One region of the [Bacillus] caldolyticus genome, then DNA from elsewhere that is predicted to be linked to it. Evidence: predicted binding sites of a transcription regulator. Region 1 holds the regulator's gene; each other region holds the start of a gene.
What was found. Region 1 encodes Rex, which represses fermentation and respiration genes when NADH is low (regulators of the CRP and FNR family bind a similar motif). Its sites were predicted from a motif close to TTGTGAAATATTTCACAA; they were not measured.

Region 1 (5,028 bases):
GTTCACCGGCGATGATTTTCAACAATGTCGATTTTCCTGCTCCGTTGCGGCCGACAAGGGCAATTCGGTCGCGGGACTGTATTTCTAGTTTTATATTCGATAAAATAAGGTCAGCGCCGAAATATTTCGTGAGCCCGTGCACTTGCAAAATGATCATGTCCGTCACCTCGCGAATAGTTTAACGTAAGTCGCGAAAACGGTCAAAGACGAATGATGAAAAATCGTGTATAGTGTATAAATGGAGGAGATTGTATTGTCATCGTTCACTCATTTCAATGAACAAGGGCGCGCGAAAATGGTTGATATTACGCACAAAGAAGATACTGTGCGAGTGGCTGTGGCGCAAACGAGCGTGACTGTCAGCCGGGAAATTTACGAAAAAATGACGAGCAATGCGATCGAGAAAGGGGATGTGCTCGCCGTCGCTCAAGTGGCGGGGGTGATGGCGGCGAAGAAGACAGCTGACCTTATTCCAATGTGTCACCCGCTTATGTTAAAGGGTGTGGACATTGCTTTTGCTTGGGAAAACGATGGAGAAGCGCATAAGCTCGTCATCACGGCAACGGTGAAAACGAAAGGGAGCACAGGAGTGGAAATGGAAGCGCTGACGGCCGCTTCGGTCTGTGCGTTGACAGTGTACGATATGTGCAAGGCGCTTGATAAAGGAATGGTCATCGGTCCGACGTATTTGGTCGAAAAAACGGGCGGGAAGTCTGGCCATTACCGACGGAAAACCGATTAGCTAGGGGATGAGATCATGAGCAACGAACAACCGAAAATTCCGCAGGCAACCGCCAAACGGCTGCCGCTTTACTATCGGTTTTTGAAAAACTTGCACGCTTCCGGCAAGCAACGCGTCTCCTCTGCCGAGTTGAGCGAGGCGGTGAAAGTCGATCCGGCGACGATCCGCCGCGATTTCTCCTATTTTGGTGCGCTTGGTAAAAAGGGATACGGGTATAATGTCAATTATTTGTTGTCGTTTTTCCGCCGGACGCTTGAAGAGGATGAGGTGACCGAAGTCGCCTTGTTTGGCGTCGGCAATTTAGGCACCGCCTTTTTAAACTATAATTTTTCGAAAAACAACAATACGAAAATCGTGATGGCGTTTGATGTCGATGAGCGGAAAGTAGGAACGACAGTCGGCGGGGTGCCGGTCTATCATCTCGATGAGTTGGAGGAGCGGCTTCACGAAAACATCCCGGTCGCCATTTTAACCGTGCCGGCCGCCGCGGCTCAAGCGCTGACCGACCGCCTTGTCGCCCAAGGAATTAAAGGCATTTTAAACTTTACTCCGGCGCGGTTGAACGTGCCGAACCATATTCGCGTCCATCATATCGATTTAGCCATTGAGCTGCAGTCGCTCGTCTATTTTTTGAAAAACTATCCATCGCCATCGTAAAAGGAGAGAACAACACATGAAATATTTGTTGCTCGTTGCTGCAATTTTGTTGCTGTTTGGCACGAAAAAGCTGCCGGAATTAGGGCGGTCGTTCGGCCAGTCGCTTCGCGAGTTTAAAGACGCCACAAAAGGGCTCGCTGATGACGAAGAAACGAAAACCGACCGATGACAAGGCAGGATGGAGAAACAATGAATGACAAAGAAATGTCGGTGTATGAGCATCTGGGTGAACTGCGAAAACGGCTCATCATCGTGCTCATCTTTTTTGCTGCGGCGCTTGTCGTTAGTTTCTTTTTTGTCGATGATGTCATTTTGTATTTGCAGCGAACGGCCGAGGCGAAGCATTTGACCATGAACGCCTTCCGCCTCACCGATCCGATTAAAGTGTATTTTCAGTTTGCCTTTGTCATCGCAGCTGTGCTGTCGACTCCGGTGCTGTTGTATCAAATTTGGGCGTTTGTCAGCCCCGGTCTGTATGAAAAAGAGCGGAAAGTGACGTTAAGCTATATCCCGGCGTCGATCGTTCTTTTTTTAGCAGGCGTCAGCTTCGCTTATTTCGTCTTGTTTCCGTTTGTCGTTCGATTTATGAGCCAGCTGGCTGACCAACTAGGGGTTCAACAAATGATCGGCATTAATGAATATTTTCAGTTTTTGCTTCAGCTCGTGCTGCCGTTTGGCATCGTATTTCAGCTTCCGATTGTTGTGCTGTTTTTTACCCGCTTAGGGCTTATTACGCCGCAGCTTCTTGTTCGCATCCGCAAGTATGCGTATTTAGCGCTGCTTATTTTAGCGGCGGTCATTACGCCGCCGGATGTGTTGTCGCAAGTGATCGTCATGATTCCGCTCACCATTTTGTATGAAGGAAGCATTTGGGTGGCGCGCATCGGCTATCGGAAAGCGCAGCGAGCAGTCGAGCAGGAAGGCAATGAGTGAGGCGGGACGAAAAACATTGAGAGGAAAGCGAGCAAGGCCGGGCCAAACGAAGGGGCTGTCTCAAAAGCCGCAAAACAGGGTTTTGAGGCCGGCCTCTTGTTTTTTTGTTTCCATTTTCACGATATGATCACCGTCATGGGATTGATGTTCTGGTCCCTTCCCGCGCGAATCACGGGAAGGGGGTCAGCGTTTTGAGGCGAAAAGAAGGCGAAGGGCGGTGCCGAAATCAAAGGCAGCGAGCGCCGCTAAAGCGATGGTGGAGACGTTCCAAACCGTTTCATGAGCACTTTCGATGGCCAAATACGTAAACATTGAGCCTAAGACGAAATACAGAAGCGAAAACAGCCGAGGGTTTCGCATCATAGCCAAACCCTCCAAACGGCGAGCGGCAGCTCGGACTGGCGCATCATTTTCTCAATCTCGTCGGCCAATAGCGTCTGCATGACGACGACGAACGTATTCATGGCGACATGGGCGAAAATCGGTACGAAAATGCGTCCGGTTTTTGCGTATAAAAACGCGAATACCATCCCCATGGATGTGTACAGAAGCAAATGTTCCGGCTCCATATGGACAATGGCAAACAAGAGCGAACTGACAAGCGCAGCAAGCCAAAAGTTGTATTTTTCATAAAGCGAGCCGAAAATGATTTTGCGGAAGATGAGCTCTTCCAAAATCGGGCCGATGACGGAGGTGACGACGACCAACAGCGGCGTCAGGCGGATGATATCGATGATTTGCCTTGTATTTTCCGACCCTGGTTTGATGCCGAGCAGCCGCCATTCGATGTTGGCGGCGATGCTTTGGGCCGCGAGCGCCAAAAAGACGCCCAAGACCGCCCACATCCACGAGGAAGCAAGCGGCAGCCGCCGCATCATTCGTTCGTTGCGGTCACCGCGGAGCAGCCATAGGATAATGACAAAAGCGAGCAGGAAACTAATGATCGCCCAATACCCGGAAGCCAGTTTGGCGGCTTCGAGGCGGCTTTCCGTTCCTTGGCCGACGCCGAGGGCGCGAAGAAGCGGCACGCCGACAAAGGCGGACAGCTGCATGACGATATACGTGATGATGACGTACCAGTGGTTGCGTTTCAAACCCTCTACCCCTTTTATTTCAAATTATATCCGTATTGTAGCACATGTATGGCGAAAATAGTAAGAAAACTGCATCCTCGCATCCCACCTGACCGCCGTAAAAAAAATTAACCGGAGCCGTTTATCAGTCCGAGGAATGTGAAATAATGAAAATGAGCTCCGCGCGGATGGGGAGTAGAGGCAAAACAACCGGCTCCTTTTTGCTCTTTCTTCTTTAGGAGAGAAAAACAGTTATTTTTTTGCATTTCCTACTTGCAAAACCGAAAGAAGTTCATTAATATTATAAGTGTGTTAGCACTCGATAGTGATGAGTGCTAATAAGAACGGTGAAAACTATCGTTAAGGAGGTTGTTCCCCGTGTTGAAGCCATTAGGCGATCGCATTGTCATTGAAGTCGTGGAAACAGAAGAAAAAACGGCTAGCGGTATCGTGCTGCCGGATACGGCGAAAGAAAAACCGCAAGAAGGACGCGTTGTTGCTGTCGGTGCAGGCCGCGTGCTCGATAACGGCCAACGCATCGCTCCGGAAGTCGAAGTTGGCGACCGCATTATCTTCTCGAAATATGCGGGCACAGAAGTGAAATACGACGGCAAAGAATACTTAATTTTGCGCGAAAGCGATATTTTGGCTGTCATCCGCTAATATATGCGTTCATCACATAAACATTCCGAAAACATTGCTAGATGCTTAACTCGGATACTTAACTTGTGGCACGCAGTCCAACAATATTCATAAGGAGGTAACGGGGTATGGCAAAACAAATCAAGTTCAGCGAAGAAGCGCGCCGTGCGATGTTGCGCGGGGTGGACAAACTCGCAGACGCAGTGAAAGTCACATTAGGTCCGAAAGGCCGCAACGTCGTATTGGAGAAAAAATTCGGTTCGCCGCTCATCACGAATGACGGGGTAACAATCGCGAAAGAAATCGAACTCGAAGATCCGTTTGAAAACATGGGCGCGAAACTTGTCGCTGAAGTCGCCAGCAAAACGAACGACATCGCTGGGGACGGTACAACAACCGCTACGGTATTGGCTCAAGCGATGATCCGTGAAGGCTTGAAAAACGTGGCTGCTGGTGCCAACCCGATGGGCATCCGCCGCGGGATTGAAAAAGCGGTTGCGGTTGCTGTTGAAGAATTAAAAGCCATCTCCAAACCGATCAAAGGGAAAGAGTCGATCGCCCAAGTGGCTGCGATTTCGGCTGCTGACGAAGAAGTCGGTCAATTGATTGCTGAAGCGATGGAACGCGTTGGCAATGACGGCGTCATCACGCTTGAAGAATCGAAAGGCTTCACGACGGAACTCGACGTTGTCGAAGGGATGCAATTCGACCGCGGTTACGTTTCACCGTACATGATTACGGATACGGAAAAAATGGAAGCTGTCCTTGAAAATCCGTACATCCTCATCACGGACAAAAAAGTATCGAGCATTCAAGAACTGTTGCCGGTCTTAGAACAAGTCGTCCAACAAGGCCGTCCGCTCCTGATCATTGCGGAAGATGTTGAAGGCGAAGCATTGGCGACGCTTGTTGTCAACAAACTGCGCGGCACGTTCAATGCGGTTGCTGTCAAAGCGCCTGGCTTCGGCGATCGCCGCAAAG
Region 2 (5,028 bases), 290 kb from region 1:
GCGCTATTTGGGGATGGGGTAAACACAGCATGGCCGTTTACTTGCAAAATCATATAAATCATGGCAAAACCGAGCAACATCGTTAAATACCATTGGACGAGAACCCATAAGCTATCGAGTGACAGGCGATGCGTCGCTTGCACGCGCACTGTCCAAAGCGAGGTGATGCTGCCGAGCAGTACGGCGGCAACAATGCCAAGGAAGGCGTAATCCATCACGTTCCCCCCATTTTTGTCCGTCGTTCATATATACGCGGACAACCGGGCGATTATACCGCATGACCCTCCGCACCCTGCTTGAATCGGCAGCACTCCTGTATTCCACCGGATCGCCCGACCCATTTGACAAGCCAGCGTCCCGTCAGATGAAGCCAATCGTTGCGCTTTACTGAGCAAAATAGCGCGCCAATACACCTTTTAACGTCGCAGCACTACGGTGGAACCATTTTTTCTCCTCCTCGTCAAGTTCAATTTCAATCACTTCGCGGATGCCATTTCGGTTGATCACAGCAGGCACACCGATGTAGACATCGCGTTCGCCGTATGGGCCGTCCAAGTAAGCGGAAACGGTCAAAATGGCATTTTCATGATGCAAAATGGCGCGCGTCACGCGGGCAAGCCCCATAGCAATCCCGTAGTACGTCGCTCCTTTTTTCTCAATAATTTGGTAGGCGGCATCGCGCACATTGACAAAAATGCGCTCGAGCTCTTTTTGCGCTTCTTCCCCTTTGGACTCGACCAGCTTGCGGATCGGCACGCCGCCGATATCAGCCTGGCTCCAAACCGGGAGTTCAGTGTCGCCATGTTCGCCGATAATATAGGCGTGCACGTTCGTCGGGGCGACGGCGAAATAGTCGCCCAACAAGAAGCGGAACCGCGCCGTGTCCAAAATCGTGCCCGATCCGATTACTCGCTCTTGCGGCAGGCCGCTGAATTTCCACGTCGCGTACGTTAAAATGTCGACCGGATTGGTGGCGACGAGAAACAGTCCTTGAAATCCGGATGCCATGACCGACTCAACGATCGAGCGGAAAATGGCAATGTTTTTGTCCACAAGATCAAGCCGCGTCTCGCCCGGTTTTTGGTTGGCGCCGGCGCAAATGACAACCAAATCGGCATCGCGGCAATCATCGTAATCGCCGTGCCAAATGTCAGCCGGCTTCGGCGCAAATACTTTCCCATGGTTGAAGTCCATCGCATCGCCCTCAGCCTTGTTTTCATTTGCATCGATGAGCACGATCTCATCGGCAATCCCTTGATTCATTAAGGCAAACGCATAACTGGCGCCGACAAACCCGGTGCCGACGACCGCTACCCGATTTCCTCTCCCGTTTTTCATCACTATTCACCTCTTCTTCCTTTTTGTGAATATATTCACATTTTATTTTACGCCACAACATGCTAACGATACAGACAAGGTTGTGTCGATTGCTTGACCATTGTTTGTCATTTTGATGGCAAATGAACAAAAACGGGCGGGGCGCCTAGCTCCCCGTCCCGCGATATCGTCTCACCCCGGCGTTCCAAAGCATGACCGAAACGGTGAAGCAAACCATGCCGACCACTGGGGTGAAAAAGGCATAACTGTACCATTCCTTTTTATCAAGAAAATAAGCAGCTGGATAAACGCCGACAAAGGCAAACGGCAGCACCCACGTTAAAATATAGCGGATGACGCGATGATAAATATCGATCGGGTAGCGGCCATAGCTGCTGATGTTGTACATCATCGGCATGATGGATGTGCGGGCGTCGGCAAAAAAACTGATCGTCGCCAGTGAAATGAAAATGCCGGCATAAATCAATGCACCGCCAATGACAAACAAAATAAACACGAAGACATCATACCAATGAAATGAAAGAGACAAGCGGCTGCCGGCATACAGCATAATGATCAGCCCGGGCACAGCGCCAAGCAACGATTCGAGCTCCATCCGCTCCAAAACAATTTGAAACAGGCTGTTTAGCGGGCGCGTCAACACGCGATCCATTTCCCCCTGCACAATATATCGTTCATTAAAATCCCAAAGGTTAAAAAAGGCGCCAAATACGGCATATGGAACAAGAAAAAAACCGTAAATAAACAAAATCTCATCGCGCGACCAGCCGTGAAGCAGCGTCGTATGGCCGAACACAACCAGCAAAAATACCAAGTTGACCGCCTGAGCCATAAAGTCAGACAGCCACTCCACGAACAAATCGGCTCGATATTGCAGCTTTGTCTTCATATATTGCGCCATGTATTGAAAAAAAACCGATACGTAAAACAACGTTTACCCCCCTTGCACAACAAGACGCTTTTTCGCCGCTCTCCATAACCATCCAATCGGAAAAAGCAATACGATGCACCACGTTGCCTGCAGAAGCAGGCCATCACGGACAGCAGCACCTTTAAAACTTTCTGTCATGATCATGCTTGGGATGTAGCTGATGGCTTGAAACGGGAAATACATCATCGCCCGTTGCGCCCAATCAGGATAAAAGGAAAGCGGCAAAATGAGCCCAGAAAACAAGTCGATGATAAACCGCTTCGCCCTAAGCAACCCTTCATTTCGGAACGTAAAGAACGTCACAACCCCCGCAAGCAAGTTCAGCTCCGAAAAAATGATAAAGCTGAATAGAAGCGACAAGCCGAAAGACAGCCACGTTTTGGCGTGTCCCGGAAACTGAAGCGGCAAAAAAAGCGATACGACCAAAAGCCCAGGCAGCGATAAAAAGAAAAGGCGAAACAGCCCTTCGCCAAGCCCTTGCACAGCTTTCATCCCTAAATAGCTGTACGGGCGGATCAGTTCAATCGCTACTTTTCCATCGCGGATTTCCATGGCGATTTCACGGTCAAGGTTGTTAAAATAAAACGCCCGCGCCAGCCAGGAAATGGCGACATACGTCGTCATTTGCCCAAGCGACATCCCTTGCATCGATGATTTGCCGCCATAAATAGCCGACCAAAGGAAGTAATACGCTGCGATGTTAATGGCGTAAATCAAAATGCCAGTGTAATAGTTTGTCCGGTAGGCGAGCATCATTAAAAAGCGGATGCGGACCATTTCGACATACTTACCCATGAACCGCACCTTCCTCATAAATATTGCGGATGATCTCCTCCGTCGGCACTTCGTGAATATGGATGTCATTTAACGCACAACGGGCAGCGACGCGACTGACAACTTCCGGCACGCCTCCTGATGGAACGTGCGAGACCCAAACGTTTGGCTGTTCACCTTTTTTCCAAACAACATCCAACCCTTCAGTCAACTGCTGCAAAAAAGCGGCCGTCACCGCTTCGGCAAACGTAAAGGCGACCCGTTTTCCTTGGCCCCATCTTTCTTTCAGGCGCTCAAGCGACCCGTCGTAAATGATTTTCCCTTCATCGAGCATAATGACCCGCTCGCAAAGCGCTTCAATGTCTGACATATCGTGCGTCGTCAGCAGGATCGTCGTGCCATACCGTTCATTCAATTGCTTTAAAAACTGGCGGATGTTGAGTTTGACAAGCACATCAAGGCCGATCGTCGGTTCATCCAAAAACAACAGCGGCGGGTTGTGAATGAGCGCGGCGGCAAGCTCACAGCGCATCCGCTGGCCAAGCGACAGCTTGCGCACCGGCTTATCAAGCAGCGGGCCGATCTCAAGCATGTCAATCACCTCGGCCATATGGCGGCGATATTGCTCGTCCGAGACGCGGTACACTTTTTTCAACAGCCGGAACGACTCTTGAACAGCGATGTCCCACCATAATTGCGAACGCTGGCCGAACACGACGCCGATCGTGCGCACGAATTTTTCGCGCTCTTTATGGGGATTCATCCCGTTGACGACAATGCGCCCAGACGTTGGCGTTAAAATGCCGGTCAACATTTTGATCGTCGTGGATTTGCCGGCGCCGTTTTCGCCGATATAGCCGACGATTTCCCCTTGCTTAACAGCAAACGAAATGTCATCAACCGCTCGAACGAGCGTATAACGGCGCGTCCATAAATCGCGAAACGCTCCGACAAGGCCGGAGCGGCTTTTGTGCACTTTAAATTCTTTGCGCAAATGTTCTACTTCAATCGCGTTCATCGTTCTCCTCCTGACCTCTCCTTGGCGTCAAAGGAAAAAGGCGGCTTGCGCCCTTCTCCTATGTTGCATTATACATGAATCGCCGCCATTTTCATCTTTTTTGTTTTCCAGTCTGTTGACGCCATTGCGTTAGGCGCCGCCTCCGATTTGGAAAGAACGGCAAAATGCTTTTATCCTAAATCAATGCCCACTCGCCGATCGACCGTCGGCAACAGTTGGATGTCAGTTCCGCCCATACGGAAACAAACGATTTCCTGTCGGATTTTTTCGAATCGGCACGTCAATGATGGGAGAAACCGATCCGTCTCCCGCTTTACACCTATAGCATTGAAGTTTGAGTCTTCTCGGTTTACTATATAAAGAGGCAGTCAGCGGAAACAGGAGGATCAAACAATGCAGTGGACCAAATCAGAACAATTATATGAAGAAGCGCTCCAGCACATTGTTGGTGGAGTGAACAGCCCGTCCCGCTCATACAAAGCGGTCGGCGGCGGTGCGCCAGTCGTGATGGAGCGGGCGCAAGGAGCCTACTTTTGGGATGTGGATGGAAACAAGTACATCGACTACTTGGCCGCCTACGGACCGATCATCGCCGGGCACGCCCATCCACACATCGCGGAAGCCATCCGCCGCGCCGCCGAGACCGGTGTGTTGTACGGCACGCCAACGCCGCATGAGATCACGTTTGCCAAAATGTTAAAAGAGGCGATCCCGTCGCTCGAGAAAGTGCGGTTTGTCAACTCGGGAACAGAGGCGGTGATGACCACGATCCGCGTCGCCCGCGCCTACACCGGACGAAGCAAAATCGTCAAATTCGAAGGCTGCTACCATGGCCATTCGGACCTTGTGCTCGTCGCCGCCGGCTCGGGGCCATCGACGTTGGGGACGCCGGACTCAGCCGGCGTGCCGCCGAGCATCGCCCAAGAAGTCATTACCGTGCCATACAACGATGTCGAATCGTTCCGTG
Region 3 (5,028 bases), 380 kb from region 1:
GTTTTTATATTTTCATGATATTCAATATTTATACCTGTTGTCAACTCTTTTTCTTGACAAGAAATGAATCCAATTTATTGCCCCGCCGTAAACTTCAAACCAATGACTCCGACAAGAATGCAAAGCAAAAACGCCACACGCGGCGCGTTGACTGGCTCGTTTAAAAACAACATGCCGACCAAGGCCGCGCCGAGCGCTCCGATTCCCGTCCACACCGCATAGGCGGTGCCGATCGGCAACGTTTTTATCGCCAGTGATAAAAAGTAAAAGCTCGTCGCCATCCCCGCAATCGTCACAACAGAAGGCCAAAAGCGGGCAAACCCGTTCGTATATTTCAGCGCGATCGCCCATACAACTTCGAACAAACCAGCAACTATTAAATAAACCCACGCCATGCCCCGTCCTCCCTTTTTAGCGAAAATAAAAAAGCCGCGAGAACGATCGAAACGATGCTCCTCCCGGGCTTTTGTCCCTCCGTGCACGCGGCGATGCCGCGCGTTTTCTCTCGGTCGCAGGCCGGCCGCAAAGCAGCCGCGGAACCCTAGAAAACCTTTTTCTTCTTTTTTTCCGCTGTTATTGTACCATGTTTGTGGCCAATCGGCTACTGATTTAACCATCGTGCCGCTGGCATAGCAAGAAAGCAGATGGGACATTCCCATCTGCTTTATACCGGATCGTTATCAACATCGCTGTACGATTCAATCGCTTGATCGAGCGCCCGATAGGCCTCAGCGAAAGCGTTTGTCGCCGATTCATCTCCCGCCTCGGCCAGCTCCATTCGCGCATTGCGCGCGTGAGTCACCGCACGGATGACATCTTCGATCATTTGCCGTTTATCCCCGGCGCTCGCTTTTAACCGTTCAAGCTCATGAATCGCCCCATCAAGACTCGTCGAGCGCGGTTCGTCAAACGATTGTTCCAGCTGCTCTTTCACACGCTCCAATATTTCTTTCATCATCGCCCATCCTTTCTCTATTCGTTGTCATCCGCTAGTGTGGGCGATTGGCGGCAAACTATGCATTACCAAGACGCTGAAATTGTGTCTACTCATTTACGTGCACATCTTTCAAACCAGCCCAAAACGCGGCGATGATCGACAGGGCGACGATGATCATCGGCGCATACATGATCAAAAATGTTTGCATTATCCTTTTCCCCCTTCCCATTTTCCTTTAACGTACGCCTTGTTAAACAAAAAGAGGCGCATAAGCAAATAAAGTGACGGAATTAATAACAGAAGGCCGGCAATAAACGCGACGATCAACGCCATAGCCATCGTCTCATTCGTAAACCCGTCATAAATCGTCAAATACGGGTACAACAAATACGGATAATGTGAAATGCCATAGGCGTAAAAGGCGAACGCATATTGAAACAACAGCGCAATAAACGCCCAGCCGAACCGCCGCTGCCGCCAAAGCAGCCAAACGGTAATGACAAAAAACAAAAAGGAAATGACCAGCATCCACGCCACATTCCATAGGTTGGCGTAATGCTCGGGATTATGGTAGCGGAGCTGGTAAATAATGAGCAGCGCTGACAACATCGTCGGCCCGCTCCAAAGAAGAGCGTAGCGGCGCAACAGCGCCCGCGCCCGTTCATCCTTGGCCTCGTCCGCATAGTACGTTAAGAAAACGGCAGAAATGTAAAGAACGCTCGTCACACTGAGCAGCACAATGCTCCATGACAACGGGCTTGCAAACAGCTTCCCATAATCCAGCGCAACGCCTGAGGCGCCTGCCTCCACAAACCCGCCTTCGGAAATCGTCAACACGATGGACAGGGAGGCCGGAATAAACAACCCCGTCAATCCATAAGCGATTAAATACCAGTTCCGTTCCGTCCCCCCATACGTATGAAACGCATAGTACGAGCCGCGAATAGCTAACAAAATGATGGAGATGCTCGCCGGGACAAGCAAAATAGAACCGTAATAATACGCCGTTTTCGGAAAAAAGCCGACAATGCCGACAAAGAAAAAGACAAGAAAGACGTTCGTCACTTCCCATACAGGGGAAAGATAGCGCTGAATGATGCGGTGCAAAATATGCTGTTTGTTTGCCCAATGGCTATAGGCGCTGAAAAACCCAGCCCCGAAATCAATCGAGGCAACGATAATGTACCCGAACAAAAACAGCCATAACACCGAAATGCCAATGACTTCGAGCGTCATGGCGCCACCTCCCCGTTATTGGCCCGCTCTGCCAGCTCCCGTTCAACCGGGTTGCGGCGGAACATACGGATGAGCACTGTTGCGCTCGCAATTACTAACACCATATACAAAAGGCAAAACAACACAAGCATCGTATCCACATGCGCCGACGATGTCGCTCCTTCCGCCGTTTTCATATAGCCGCGCAAAATCCACGGCTGCCGCCCGACTTCCGCTAAGTACCATCCCGCCTCAATCGCAGCCATCGCCAGCGGCCCTCCCGCCACCAGCAGTCCAAAAAACCACTTTTTCGCCGTCCACTTCCAGCGGAAAATCGATCCGAGCCAATACGCGGCTGCGACAACCATTAAAAACACCCCGATCGTGACCATCACATCGAATAAGTAATGAATGTACAGTGGTGGGCGTTCATCTTCCGGAACTTCGTTCAGTCCGGTCACAACCGCAGCGGGATGGTTATGGGCCAAAATGCTAAGGGCATATGGAATTTCCAAGGCATATTTCACTTCCCCGTCTTCTTGGAGCGCGCCGAACAGGATCAACGGTGCATGGGAGCTCGTTTCAAAATGCCATTCAGCAGCCGCCAGCTTTTCTGGCTGGTATTCGGCTAAAAATTTGCCCGATAAGTCGCCAATCAATGCACTGGCTACCGAAAAAATAAAAGCTGTTTTCATCATTAAATGAAGTGCCTTGCGATGATAAATGTGACGATTGCCTTTCCATAAATGCCAAGCGGCGATCGAAGCAAGCACGAATGCTGACGTCATATACGAAGTCGCCAGCACATGGGCGACTTTCGTCGGCATCGCTGGGTTGAACATAGCCGCGATTGGATCGATGTTGACAAGCTCGCCGTTTTTAAATTCAAACCCTTGCGGCGTATTCATAAACGCGTTCACCATCGTAATAAACATGGCTGATGCTGAAGACCCAATTGCCACCGGGATAAGCAAAAGCAAATGTTTTTTCTGATTTTCGAACCGATCCCATGTATACAAATAAATGCCGAGGAAAATGGCTTCAAAAAAGAAGGCGAACGTCTCCATGAACAGCGGCAAGCTGATCACTTGGCCAGCCAGCTGCATAAAGTTCGGCCATAAAAGCGACAGCTGCAAGCCGATCGCTGTTCCTGTCACCACGCCGACCGCTACGGTGATGACAAAACCGCGCGTCCAGCGGCGAGCGAGTAAGATGTAATGCATATCATTTTTGCGAATCCCAACCCACTGGGCAATGGCGATCATCAGTGGAATCCCGACGCCGATCGTGGCATAAATGATGTGGACCGTCAGCGTCAATCCCGTCAAAATACGGCTAAGCAGCACCGGATCGTAACCGTTCACGATTCATCCCCCCCTTATGAAAACAAGCGGCCAATCAAGGAAAGCAAGACAACAGCCGCAACAGCAAAGCTAACGAACACAAGCGTTTTTTCATGCCGCTTCCACATATCCATCCCCCCGGGCGAACAAACAGTGGTGAAGAATTTGTGACAACCATCACAAATTATCCACTTCATATTATTTCATAAAATCGGGGACGCTATCCGGCATGATTTCGAATAATTTGTGTCATTTTTCACATATTCATCGTGACAAACAAAAAAAGCAGGAAATCCCTGCCCTCATGTTATAAATATTTCCGATGCACCGTTTTCCCGTCATACGTAAACAACATCGGCTTTTCCTCGACGACCGTCTCCATATGGACCGGACGGCCCCACAACTGATAAATGTATGGGAGCACTTTTTCTAAATACTTCAGATCGAGTTCGATTCCTTCATACCAATGCTTCAAATACAACTCTCCGTTGCGCATATAATCGCCGTCATTGACCGTGATATACGGGAATCCGCCGTTTACCCGCATGCTGACGAGTTGGTCGCGGATATGCTCCCAGTTTTTGTCGACGATTTTATATTCTTTCCCCTGTTTTTGGAACAAATACATATCTTCGCGCATGACGAGCTCTTTCGTTAAATAGTTGCGCAAAAACGAAATGTCGGATTCGAGTTCGCGCACTTCAAAAATTTTCGCCCTCCCCGACCCCGGCTTGACGCCGTATTTTTTCATCTCCTCAGTCGGGTTGTTCCACCGCTCTTCAATGTCTTCAAAAATTTTCAGTCCTAAATAATACGGATTGATGCCAGTGCGCGACGGTTGCACGACGTTGGCGTTCAGTTTCGCAAATTCAATCGCCTCATCGCTCGTCAAATCCATCTCGCGCAAAATGCGCTGATGCCAATACGTCGCCCAACCTTCGTTTAGCTAAGGTGCTTAGACGATAAAACCTTAATAGTTTTTGTTTTCTCATAATTACCTAAACAATACATTACGTCTAGTGTATGCTCAATTAAATTCTTTAAAACCATATACCAAAAACCCCTAACCTTTAACTAATCAAAAAATCAGTTTTCATATACATGTAACCGAAGAATATATTTCTAAATAAGAGGTAAAGTAAATAATAAATAAAAGAGGGGTATTCAAGATGTCAAGATATAACATCGTTGTTGGCTGTGGAAATATCAACTGTGCTAATAATAAGTATAAATTTGTTGTTCAGGCACTTTCTTTAGATGCAGCTCAAAAAACTATCCAATTATTGAATAACCGATACAAAAACAGATGTTCACATTGTGGAAACACCTTAAATTTCTATATAAATGAAGTTTCAGACAAGGATTTTTTTGATGAAGACATAATAATAAACTAAAAAGGACTCAAAAATGAGTCCCTTTTAGTTTTTAGTTACCCGATCCACAGGCTAAAATTATGTAATATTTTATGCCGGATCCACCAGCAGAGTTATTTCTACTTAAATCTTATAACATTAATTACTGAATGTCAACATT
Region 4 (5,028 bases), 550 kb from region 1:
GGAGCCGTCGCCATGCTGAAAGTGACCGAAACGGGCGAAGACGACGGCTCAGAAACAAGCGGACATTAATGTTTCCCCATTTCCCTAAACGGGAGATAGCCGCCTAAAGCCCTATAGCTCTTATTATACGGCGGTGAAAAGAAAAAGAAGTGATTCGCATCACAATCGAAAAAAAGAGAGCGTCCGGCAGGCCGCGAACAACGGTCGGTCGGGCGCTCTTCTAATCAGCGCGCCAAAATGGCTTGGTCGTTGCTGTGTATCGAAGGGGAACGATCAGACAGACTCCTAACTACGGTGCGCCGCTCACTCAATGCAACAAATATCCGGCGGACAGTCTTCGCATTGGATTTCCGCTTTCAAATAGTTTAAATCATGAACCGTAATTTTCCCCCGCCCCATCGAGATGATCCCTTTCTGTTTCAAGGCGTTGAGCATCCGATTAACGCTTTCGCGCGTTGTGCCGCAAAAGTTGGCTAAATCTTGGTTTTTCAATGCGACGTCGATCAAAATGCTTCCATCTTCAAGCGAGACGCCATAACTGTTGCAAAGGCGAATGAGCGTCGAATAGAGCGCCCCTTTTTTTCCGTTCATAATCAAATCGCGGAATTTCGTCTGTGTCCGCCGGGCATGCTTGCTCATCCAGCGCATATATTCAAAGGTAAGGGGCGGATTGATCAGCAGCTGCTGTTCCAGTTCCTCTTTGTTTATGACTGCCGCTTCGCCTGGCTCTATTACCTTGGCTGTCAACAAGTAGTGTGCATCGTTCGTAAACAGTGTCAATTCACCAACGATTTCCCCGCTTCCGCAAATGCGGAAGCACATTTCTTTTCCGTCCGGACAAATTTTGCTTACTTGCACTTTGCCAGAGAGGATCAAATACAATTCATTGGCCGGCATCCCTTCTTGGAACAAAAAGGAGTGCTTGCGCAACGGAATCACTTTTTTCGACGATTGCAGCCATGAGCGCAAGAGGGAAAAATCGCGTTTCTCCACTAGTTGGCTTTGCCGTTCCATGATTGACACCTCCATTTGTTCGGCTACTTCTATTGTAAAAAACATCACAGTAAGGACAGAGTGAAAAAAATCACCGTTTGTCACTTTTTTTGTGCAGGTTGTCACAAATTTTTCTAACCCGGATTTCCCCTCCCATATGATACAATCAATGTGAGCAGTGTCACAGCGTTTGCCTGCTCGTTTTCGTATAGTAGGATGGAGATGGAACAAAGAGAGGCTGACCTATGACATCGTTTTGGTCACCGGTTTGGTTATCGATCAAAGTATCGCTCCTCGCCGGCTTGATTGTCGCGGTCTTAGGGACAGCGGCGGCGAGGCGGATGGCGCGCCGCCGGTTTCGCGGCAAGACAGTGGTGGAGACGGTGTTTATGTTGCCGCTCGTGTTGCCGCCGTCGGTCGTCGGTTTTTTGCTCGTCGTCTTGTTTGGCCGACATAGCCCCATCGGCCAGTGGATCGAAACGTCATTTCATACGACCGTACTGTTTACGCCCGGTGCCGCGGTGATGGCCGCCGTGGTCGTGTCATTCCCGCTCATGTATCAGGCGGCCAAAACCGGGCTCGAAGCGGTCGATCCAACCATTGAAGGGGCGGCGCGCATCGATGGGGCGAATGAGCGCCAAGTGTTTTGGCATATTTCGCTGCCGCTTGCCAGACACGCGTTATTATCCGGGGCAGTGCTGTCGTTTGCCCGCAGCCTCGGGGAGTTTGGCGCAACACTCATGTTTGCCGGCAATATTCCAGGAAAAACGCAAACGATCCCGACCGCCGTCTATATGGCCATGGAATCGGGGCGAATGGAGTTAGCGTGGGCATGGGTGGCGGTCACGATCGGATTGTCATTCAGTTTATTGGTCTTTGCGACGAAACTCGGTCGTTTACGGGAATAAAAAAAGCCGCCTGGCAACATCATGAGGCGAACGAAACAGAAAGGAGGGAGCGCGATGAGCGAGCGCAACCGAACGAACGTCATGGACCGCCTGTCCCGCCCGCTTCGCGACTTGCGGTTATCAGTGATCGACCAATGCAATTTTCGCTGCGTCTATTGCATGCCGGCCGAAGTGTTCGGGCCGAATTTTCGCTTTTTGGCGGAAGGCGAGCTGTTGACGGTCGAGGAAATGGCGCTTCTATCGGAATGCTTTGTCGAGCTGGGCGTCGAAAAAATCCGCCTGACAGGGGGCGAGCCGCTCTTAAGGCGCGATTTGGACGCGCTTGTTGCGCGGCTGTCTGCGATTCCCGGCCTGCGCGATATCGGCTTGACGACCAATGGCGTCCATTTAGTGAAATGGGCGCAGCGGCTGAAAGAAGCCGGGTTGAAGCGCGTCAACGTCAGCTTGGATGCGTTGGATGATGACATTTTCCGAAAAATGAACGGCATCGGCGTCGGCGTCACCCCGGTGTTGAAAGGCATCGAAGCCGCCCGGGCGGCGGGGCTCGGCGTCAAGGTGAACATGGTCGTCAAAAAAGGGTGGAACGACTCGCAAATCGTGCCGATGGCGGCCTATTTCAAAGAACAAGGCATTCCGCTCCGCTTGATTGAATTTATGGATGTCGGCACCACGAACGGCTGGGATTACTCCCATGTCGTGACGAAAAAAGAGATGTATGAACAAATCAACGCCATGCACCCTCTTGAACCGGTTGAAAAAGCGTACTTCGGCGAAGTGGCGAGCCGCTACCGGTACGCGGGCACGAACGTAGAAGTCGGCTTTATCGCCTCGGTGACGGAAACGTTTTGCCGGAGCTGCACGAGGGCGCGCATTTCCGCCGATGGCAAGCTGTACACGTGTTTGTTTGCTTCTGAGGGCGTGTCGTTGAAAGACAAACTGCGCGCCGGCGCGGGGAAAGAAGAGCTGAAGGCGCTGATCGCCGCCATCTGGAGCGAGCGGACAGACCGCTATTCAGAAGAACGGACGGCAGAGACAGCGAAACAGCGCCCGAAAATTGAAATGTCGTATATTGGGGGATGAAGAAAAACGGGAGCGCTCTTTTCATAGAAGAAGCGATCCCGTTTTTGGTTTATGTTTTCGGAAGTGCGAATCGGCGTCTTTCTTCCTTTAAACCTTCACCGCCGCCAACACGCGCGGGAAGAGGATATTGTTTTCCAAATGGATGTGCGTAAATAAGTCGTCTTCAAGCGCCGCGAGCCGGCTGTAGACGAGCCGATACGTGCCGCACGCATCTTCCGGCGGGGTGAAGTCGTTGGTGATGTCGCGAATTTCTTTCATCAAATCGCCGGCTGCGTCATGTTCATTGACCAGTTCGCGGACGGCTCGCTCGACCGCTTCCCGGTTTTCCGGCGATGGGTTGTCGGCAAATTGCAAAATGAGCGGGAATGCGCCCGTTTCCTCTTTAATCAAGTGTTGCTCAAGCTCCGTTTTTAACTCATGGAACCGTTTATGCACTTGGGACAGATGTGGATGGTGCATGCCGTGCACGCGCAACACTTTCGTGACATATGGGCTGAGCTGCGGCAGTTCCTCGTTCAAATAGCGGTGATGCGTTCTTACAATATGATCGACGAGTTCGTCGAGCGGCGCTTCGTTCCAGTTTCCCGTCGGCTTGTTTTGCGCCTCCGCGTAAAGGGTGTTCAGCTCGCGAAGGAGCGCTTCGCCATCCAGTCCACGCTCTTCGATGGCCTCTTTTAACGGGCGCTGTCCGCCGCAGCAAAAATCGATGCGCCGCGCTTTAAACAAATCAGCTGCTTTCGGAAATTGAGTAACAATATCGCCAATCAATGATTGTTCAGTAAACCGCTGTTCCATTCATCCATCCCTCCATTGATCCAATCGTTACAGCTTCAGCATACCGTGTTTTCCGCGAAGGTGTTGTGACGGATCTCACATACGTAAAAAAAAGTGGACATCGATCCATGTGATAAACGTCACAACAGCACGTTTCTTCTTTATCGTACAATGAAAAAAAGCAGACTTCTGCTGACTCTTTGCAGAGGCGGTGTCTGCTTTCGTGGATGAGAACGGACATGTTCAGCAGATAACATACAACGTGTTGACAACAGAAGCCAATCAAGAGAAGGAAAAGGGGAGACGGATATGTGGGCGTTGGTGAAGGGAAGGCAGTGGGAGGAGGAAAAAACAGAACTGGAGCGGCAACTCGCTGAGATGAAAGAAGAGCTCACGAGACAAAAGGAAGCCATTCATGAGACGGTGGCAGGATTGCTCGGGGAGTTGCAGGAAATCGTTCACCAGCATGAGGTGGTCAACGGGCAACACCATGTATTAGGCCAGCTGGTTGACCGAACGAAAGAAAAGGTTGATAATGTCAGTACGCTCAGCAAGTCATCATATGCGATTTCCGACCGTTTATGCGAACAAGGGAACGCGTTGGTGGAGACGGCGGGTCAGATGGTCGCAGCCGCAAAAGAAGGTATCCGCATGTCGGAAGAAATGGAGCAGGCGATGGGGCGGCTCGGCAGTGAGATGGAAACGACATCGGCCGCGATGCATCGGTTGCGCGGCCGCTCGCAAGAAATTGAACAAATTGTGAAAGTGATCAAAGAAATCGCTGGCCAGACGAATTTGATCGCGTTAAACGCCTCGATCGAAGCCGCTCGCGCCGGGGAGCATGGCAAAGGGTTTTCCGTCGTCGCCGCTGAAGTGAGGAAATTGGCTGAGCATACGGCGGACAGCACGGAAACGATTCACCAGCTAACCGATGCCGTGCAGCAGGAAATCGAGCGGTCGCTAGAGCAAACGGAAGCCATTTCATCTTTGATCGAAACGGTTGTCCAAATGAGCATCCATACAGCTCGCAAATGGTCGGCGATGATGGAGCTGATCGATCAAGTCGAAAATCGAGCCCAAGACGTGCTAAACTATATTCAGGAACAATACCGCTATGCGGATAAAGTGAGGAAAGAGCTCGAACAGTCCGCCGCTTTGTTTGGCGAAACGCGGGAGATGATTTTGCGGCATATTGCCGATGCGAGCGTCGTTGATGAAAAGTTGGCAGAAGGCATAAAACAGCTGCAACAATGGCAACAACGTTGAAAGAACG

Region 2: the regulator Rex is predicted to act here: its motif matches at 1,362-1,379, upstream of CWI35_RS07695 (L-lactate dehydrogenase).
Region 3: the regulator Rex is predicted to act here: its motif matches at 3,740-3,757, upstream of CWI35_RS07190 (cytochrome ubiquinol oxidase subunit I).
Region 4: the regulator Rex is predicted to act here: its motif matches at 3,884-3,901, upstream of ric (iron-sulfur cluster repair di-iron protein).

The regions. Positions count from the first base shown of each region.
Region 1 covers NZ_CP025074.1:1,752,446-1,757,473, reverse strand. The annotation lists gene CWI35_RS09095 (ABC-F family ATP-binding cassette domain-containing protein) at 1-157, opposite strand, end outside; gene moaC (cyclic pyranopterin monophosphate synthase MoaC) at 254-742, shown strand; gene CWI35_RS09085 (redox-sensing transcriptional repressor Rex) at 758-1,399, shown strand; gene tatA (twin-arginine translocase TatA/TatE family subunit) at 1,416-1,568, shown strand; gene tatC (twin-arginine translocase subunit TatC) at 1,589-2,332, shown strand; gene CWI35_RS09065 (YdiK family protein) at 2,516-2,695, opposite strand; gene CWI35_RS09060 (CPBP family intramembrane glutamic endopeptidase) at 2,692-3,426, opposite strand; gene groES (co-chaperone GroES) at 3,784-4,068, shown strand; gene groL (chaperonin GroEL) at 4,176-5,028, shown strand, end outside.
Region 2 covers NZ_CP025074.1:1,457,808-1,462,835, forward strand. The annotation lists gene CWI35_RS07690 (potassium channel family protein) at 1-215, opposite strand, end outside; gene CWI35_RS07695 (L-lactate dehydrogenase) at 385-1,338, opposite strand; gene CWI35_RS07700 (ABC transporter permease) at 1,484-2,269, opposite strand; gene CWI35_RS07705 (ABC transporter permease) at 2,273-3,064, opposite strand; gene CWI35_RS07710 (ABC transporter ATP-binding protein) at 3,057-4,061, opposite strand; gene CWI35_RS07715 (glutamate-1-semialdehyde 2,1-aminomutase) at 4,455-5,028, shown strand, end outside.
Region 3 covers NZ_CP025074.1:1,368,233-1,373,260, forward strand. The annotation lists gene CWI35_RS07175 (DMT family transporter) at 75-395, opposite strand; guanidine-I (ykkC/yxkD leader) riboswitch at 454-556, opposite strand; gene CWI35_RS07180 (hypothetical protein) at 665-955, opposite strand; gene cydS (cytochrome bd oxidase small subunit CydS family protein) at 1,044-1,145, opposite strand; gene CWI35_RS07185 (cytochrome d ubiquinol oxidase subunit II) at 1,145-2,173, opposite strand; gene CWI35_RS07190 (cytochrome ubiquinol oxidase subunit I) at 2,170-3,516, opposite strand; partial or broken gene CWI35_RS07195 (SpoVR family protein) at 3,803-4,441, opposite strand; gene CWI35_RS07200 (hypothetical protein) at 4,665-4,889, shown strand.
Region 4 covers NZ_CP025074.1:1,199,817-1,204,844, reverse strand. The annotation lists gene CWI35_RS06315 (Crp/Fnr family transcriptional regulator) at 304-1,014, opposite strand; gene modB (molybdate ABC transporter permease subunit) at 1,239-1,901, shown strand; gene moaA (GTP 3',8-cyclase MoaA) at 1,956-2,981, shown strand; gene ric (iron-sulfur cluster repair di-iron protein) at 3,069-3,776, opposite strand; gene CWI35_RS06295 (methyl-accepting chemotaxis protein) at 4,065-5,021, shown strand.